DNA from 2 places in the Murimonas intestini genome. Region 1 is predicted to be linked to the other one. Evidence: a T-box and tRNA genes for the amino acid it is inferred to sense, from the RefSeq annotation. Region 1 holds a T-box; the other holds one or more tRNA genes.
The links. The T-box of region 1 lies ahead of thrS (threonine--tRNA ligase). A T-box ahead of a tRNA ligase gene usually reads a tRNA of that ligase, here a tRNA-Thr.

Region 1 (3,271 bases):
ATATAGGCAATATGCTCCGCTCAGTCAGAGAGAGCCTCATTGATCTGGGATACAGACATTATAATCCTATCATGTCATTATGCACCCTGGGACTTCCCGTCAGTCCGGCCCTTAAACTCACAGACTGCGGACTGGTGGATGTGGCAAAAGGTGAGACGGTGCCTCTTTTTCTTACAGAGGCATAGGATGTGTTATTTGTCACAGAGTGATAAGCAATCAACCAGGAGGCAGAAGTGCTCCGCAGTATAAGAAAGGGAGAGTGCGTAGAGACGTGCCCTCCCTTTCCTGTGTTTAAAAATGGTTGCGGATAAGGCAGAATAATAGAGCTGGTTATTTTGGGTATAGTATGTATATATGCCGGCATATTTGGTGAAGGTAAGTCATTACTGTTCAAATGACGCTGTTCTGCCAGGTGTTTTCTTGCGTATTTTGCACGGAAATCCCCAGGGCTGCAGCGCGAAACTTTTACGTAAATCACGGGGATTTCAGCGCCAAAATTTCTTTACATCGTTTATATCTGCAAGTTATAATGATTATTAGCAGGCAATAAAAAAACAACCATAGAAAGGCGGAGGTGACAATCAGTTGAGAGCGGGCAGAAAAACCGAGATTATTAAAATATTGATCCAGGCTTTGAAAATAGCTGTAGGAAGCTGTATCGGGATATGGATTGCAGAGTGGATGCAGCTGGAATATGCATCGTCGGCAGGTATCATAGCGCTGCTGACCATAGCGACTACCAAGTGGGAGACTCTGAAGCTGTCATTTTTCCGTGTCCTCACCTTTGCCATGTCAGTCATTCTTTCGAAAATCATATTTATGCATGTGGACAGCCAGTGGATCGCCTTTGGACTGTTTATCTTTCTGCTGATCATTATAAGCGAATCTATTGGATGGAAGGCTACCATATCTGTGAATGCGGTTATCGGCACACATTTTCTGGCCACCCATAATTTTACCTGGCATTTTATATTGAATGAATTCCTGCTGGTACTGATCGGAATCACCATCGCCGTGCTTTTGAACCTGTTTCAGAACAACAGCGCCCAGAAAAGCAGGATCATACAGGATATGAGGGAGACGGAAGGAGCGCTGCAGACCATATTGGAGGAACTTGCCCATTATCTGATGAATGAAGAGGACAGGATAAATGTCTGGGAGGATATCATCGGCCTGGAAAAACGTCTGCAGATTTTCCTGGACAGGGCATATGATTATCAGAACAATAATCTCCAGTCACATTCAGGATATTATATCCAGTACTTTGAGATGCGGATAAAACAGTTCGGGGTACTTCACAATCTGCATTATGAGATGAAAAAGATAAGGAGCCTGCCTGCGCAGGCCAGGATCATATCAGATTACATCACATATCTGACACCCTATGTAAAAGAAATGAACATCCCTGTCAGGCAGATTGAGAAACTGCAGGATATATTCGAAAAGATGAGGGAAGAGCCGCTTCCTGTCACACGTGAAGAGTTTGAGAGCAGGGCTATGCTCTACCATATCCTCATGGACCTGGAGGAATTCCTGATCTTCAAGAAGAGATTTGTGGATCTGCTGAATGAAGAGCATTTCAGGGTATACTGGCAGATGGATATGGAAAAAAGCCTTGACGTAACAAAATGACCTGCTATAATATGATTAATAACATAAGAAAAGCGATGACGGAAAGAGTAGTCAGACGGAAACATCCAGAGAGAGGGAGCACAGGTGGAAGCCCCTTATGAAGAAAGTCTGACGAAAACCATTCCTAAGCTGCTGCGCTGAAAGACTGAACTGTTCCGGATCTGCCGGACCGGGGGAGGGAGTAGGCGCTGACGTATGCCTGCGTTAAAGGATAGGATTTGTTTGAATCCGAAGTGAAAAGTTAAGGTGGAACCGTGCATGAAAAGTGTGCACCCTTATATTTAGACGATCTGTCTATCTATAGGGGTGCTTTTTTATTTTATTGGAAACTTCATTCTGCAGTCCTTTCTTATGTTATCTGCTCTCAGCAGGGAACCCGCAGAAAAATATGAGAAATATGGAAGAAGAGGAGATTTTAGCATGAAAGTAAGTATGAAGGATGGAACAATTAAAGAACTGGGATTTGATTCTGAGGAAGGAAGGGCGGCATTCCGGCACACGACAGCCCATATTCTGGCACAGGCGGTCAAGCGTCTGTATCCGGAGACAAAGTGCGCCATTGGGCCGTCTATTGAAAAAGGTTTTTATTATGACTTTGAATTCAGCTTTCCATTTACAGCAGAGAATCTGGAAGATGTGGAGAAGGAAATGAAGAAGATAGTAAAAGAATCCCTCCCTCTCAGAAGATATGAGGCCAGCCGGGAGGAGGCCCTGGCCCTGATGGAAGAGAAAGACGAGGAATACAAGGCTGAGCTGATCAGGGAGCTGCCCTGCAGGGAGGCTGTCAGCTTCTACCAGCAGGGGGAATATACGGACCTGTGTGCCGGCCCCCATGTATCTAATACAAGCCTGATCAGGGCCTTCAAGCTGACAGGTGTGGCTGGCGCTTACTGGAGAGGAAATGAGAAGAATAAGATGCTTACAAGGATTTACGGGACGTCCTTCCCCAAGTCTTCTGAACTGGAGGCGTATCTGAAGCAGGAAGAGGAGGCAAAGCTGAGAGATCACAGAAAGCTGGGAAAAGAGCTGGGATTATTTACAATGATGGAAGAGGGGCCGGGCTTTCCGTTCTTTCTGCCTAAAGGGATGGTCCTGAAGAACCTGCTTATAGATTATTGGCGCAGGCTTCATCAGAGAGAAGGCTATGTGGAAATATCCACACCCATGATGCTGGAGAGGAGCCTCTGGGAGACATCGGGACATTGGGACCACTACAGGGAAAATATGTACACAACAGTCATTGATGAGAAGGATTTTGCCATTAAGCCCATGAACTGCCCGGGAGGGATGCTTGTATATAAGATGGAGCCGCGTTCCTATAAGGACCTGCCTCTCAGGATGGGAGAGCTTGGCCTTGTACACAGGCATGAGAAATCCGGGCAGCTGCACGGGCTGATGAGGGTGCGCTGCTTTACACAGGATGATGCCCATATTTTTATGACAGAGGAACAGATCACAGATGAGATTAAGAGGGTGATCAGCCTTATTGATGAAGTATACAGCAGATTCGGCTTTAAATACCATGTGGAGCTCTCTACAAGGCCGGAGGACAGCATAGGGAGCGATGAGGACTGGGAACTGGCTACAGATGGGCTTAAGAGCGCTCTTGACGCCCTTGGCATGGACTATATTATAAATG
Region 2 (3,271 bases), on a different contig from region 1:
ACCCTGGATCAGCCCGTATCCTCTGGGAGATATGGAGGATCAGGAGACCAGAGTCATCCTCATCAGGGGAACAGTAACATTAGCGTCTGGTGTTATTACAAATACTGCCTATGTGACAAGTGACACCCCCGATCCTGACTATACAAATAATATTGACCACAGCAGCGTTGACGTAGGTACCGGGCCAAGCGCCGATCTGGCTGTCTCTAAAACAGTCAGTTCAGGAACTGTCTGTCCATGCCGTCCTGTAGTATTCAGGATCATAGTATCTAACAGAGGACCGGATACGGCCCAGGACGTGAAGATGACAGATTTTCTGCCGTCTGTCATACAAAATGCCCACTACTCACTGAATGAAGGCAGCAGCTGGTTCCCGTGGCATGGCCAGATCAGTCTGGGAAGTCTGGCAAATGGAGCATCAGCCGTCATACTGATCAGCGGATATGTAGACCGCTGTGCTTCAGGTACCATACTGAACCAGGCCTCAGCCGCAAGCTCCACTTATGACCCTGATCCCCTGAATAATCAGGCGGTGGCTGAATTTTGTGTCTGCAGAAAATAAATGCCTGGAGAATATATACCATGAAGATATAATTGCGGGGGCGCTGTATTTTGCAGCGTCCCATTTTATAAATATGCCCAGTATAATAAGCCTCAAAAAAATACTTGTAATTTGTACACTCCTGTGATATTAATGAGATAATACCGATACTGAAAGAGTGGTACGCTTTATGGATAAAAATGCAGGGCACAGGATACACAGGCAATGGCCAGAGAAGATGGAGACAGGGTACAGGACTGCTGTGGCGGAACGTATTCTAAAGTACTTCTGGATTATCTTACTGATAGTAATAGGAATACAAATCTACAATCTGCTGTTTACACTTGCCTACACAGGATGGAAGATACATACCCAGTCAAGCAGAGTGTATATATTTTTCTACGCTATTCTTTTAGCAGTGTCTGCAGCAGGGCTGGCAGGCTGGCCATATTTCAAAAAGATAATGCCGCAGAAGGCCGGGCTTATCATCAGGCTCCAGGTTTGGTATTGCGTGATCATGCTGGCCTGGGCTCTTGGAATCACTTTATACGATCAGAGAGTTTCTGAGAATATAAGCACATACCTGATCTCGGCTCTGAGTATTTCTATGCTCTCCTATCTGACTCCGCGTCAGGCATGCATGATGTATGGCAGCGCCCAGCTGATCATGTATATCTGCCTTCCGTTTTACCAGCCTGAAGGGACCAGCAATTATGGGAGTTATGTCAATGCCTCTATTATGATCATTATGGTAGTATTCATATGTTTCTACAGATACTACAATGAACGGCGCTTCTACGAGGACAGGCAGAAGATCATGGAGCAGAACAGGCTGTTAAATGAGAAGGCGAATACAGATCCCCTTACTGGACTGCAGAACAGGGGATTCCTGGACGGGAAAATGGAAGAACTGTACAGAGAGTGCATGGCAAAAGGTGAAGTCCTGGCAGTGATGATGATAGATGTGGATGATTTTAAGAGATATAATGACACCTTTGGACATCAGGCAGGTGATAAGTGTCTGCAGATGACGGCACAGGAGCTTAAAAGATTTATTATAAATGAAGAAGAACATCTGATACGCTACGGCGGGGAGGAATTCATGTATGTCGGTGCGGTAAGAGATGAGGGGAAAGCGTTTGCCATGGCCCAGGAAATGAGGGCAGCTATAGAGGCAATGGATATCCCTTTTAAATCAGACGAAATCTCAGCTGTAACCGTCAGTATCGGTATTTACGCAGCTATCCCGGGAAGCTGTGAGAAGGAAGAAGAGTGGTTCAGCTATATTACAAAAGCAGACGATTCATTGTATCAGGCAAAGAGAACTGGGAAGAATAAAGTTGTAATGAGCAGGAGGTGAAAAGAAAAAAATTAAAAAAATCGAAAAAAAGTATTGCATTTAGCAAAGACTTATGATAATATAATTTTCGGTCACTGCTGAAGGTGATGACAACAAAATAAGGCTCCTTGGTCAAGCGGTTAAGACATCGCCCTTTCACGGCGGTAACACGGGTTCGATTCCCGTAGGAGTCATTTAAGTTTAGCAACGGCACAAAAATGCCGATGTGGCTCAATTGGCAGAGCAGCTGATTTGTAATCAGCAGGTTATCGGTTCGAGTCCGATCATCGGCTCTTTTGGACCTTTAGCTCAGTTGGTTAGAGCAACCGGCTCATAACCGGTCGGTCCTGGGTTCGAGTCCCCGAAGGTCCATTTGTTGTTAAACTTAAGATAAGGCCCAGTGGCTCAGTTGGTTAGAGCGTCGCCCTGTCACGGCGAAGGTCGTCGGTTCGAGTCCGATCTGGGTCGTTCACATGAAACATTCATGTGGCGGCAATTTCATATCCCATGGGATCTTAGCTCAGCTGGGAGAGCATCTGCCTTACAAGCAGAGGGTCATAGGTTCGAGCCCTATAGGTCCCACTTGCCACATTGCGTGGCAGAATGCCGGCGTGGCGGAACTGGCAGACGCACAGGACTTAAAATCCTGCGGGACTAATCTCCCGTACCGGTTCGATTCCGGTCGCCGGCACTTGACCATGAACAGCCGAACCATTGAGGTTCGAAAGTTCATGGTCAATTTTTATTTCTTCCAGGGCAGCATTGACCTCTTCAGGTGATCCTTCGCGGTCACAAAAATTATATACAATCACGATATAGTCATCGTATAGATATAATGAGTTGACGAAGGTGTTTATGAGCTTTGTACAAAACTCAACATCATCTATATCCCCGTTTTTAAAATTGTATAGCCAGTAGCGTGCCTGATCAGCTGTAATGTCAGGCTTTTTTATTTCTGCCTTTGCGATCTCAGCATCAAGGTCAGAGCGCTGGCTCTCTAATTCTACCAGCCTGTCTTTGGTGGTATCCGTGATGATCCCCATCTCAATGGCTTTCATAATATTGTCAAGTCCCTTCTGGATCTCCTTCCTCCTTTTATTCAGGTTGCGCAGCAGGATAGTTTCGTCATCAGCATTCTGCAGCTCAACAATTTTGCGCGCGAGAAATTCAATAAGGTCAGGCTTAAGCACGTTATTTATGGTATACCGTGCCACATACTTCTCCAAAAACTCTTTCCGGTAAGTTTTCAGCTGGCAGCAGGCGTTTTTGTTCTTACGGCCAGAGCATTTATAGTAATAATATGTTTCGCTCCTTCCGGTGCCGGAATCTCCGATGACCGTATTTTTGCAGTAGCCGCAGAATACCTTCCCGGTCAAAAGGAATTCAACCGG

Region 2: it encodes a tRNA-Thr, which carries the amino acid that the T-box ahead of thrS (threonine--tRNA ligase) is inferred to sense. The anticodon was not compared.

What each region holds. Positions count from the first base shown of each region.
Region 1 covers NZ_JANKBI010000004.1:303,722-306,992, reverse strand. Annotated here, with positions in the region: gene NSB28_RS09165 (adenine deaminase C-terminal domain-containing protein) at 1-185, shown strand, start outside; gene NSB28_RS09160 (aromatic acid exporter family protein) at 586-1,632, shown strand; T-box leader at 1,659-1,912, shown strand; gene thrS (threonine--tRNA ligase) at 2,053-3,271, shown strand, end outside.
Region 2 covers NZ_JANKBI010000015.1:58,345-61,615, forward strand. Annotated here, with positions in the region: gene NSB28_RS18385 (GEVED domain-containing protein) at 1-562, shown strand, start outside; gene NSB28_RS18390 (GGDEF domain-containing protein) at 732-1,901, shown strand; tRNA gene NSB28_RS18395 (tRNA-Glu) at 2,003-2,074, shown strand; tRNA gene NSB28_RS18400 (tRNA-Thr) at 2,101-2,173, shown strand; tRNA gene NSB28_RS18405 (tRNA-Ile) at 2,179-2,252, shown strand; tRNA gene NSB28_RS18410 (tRNA-Asp) at 2,275-2,348, shown strand; tRNA gene NSB28_RS18415 (tRNA-Val) at 2,390-2,462, shown strand; tRNA gene NSB28_RS18420 (tRNA-Leu) at 2,486-2,571, shown strand; partial or broken gene NSB28_RS25160 (recombinase family protein) at 3,098-3,271, opposite strand, start outside.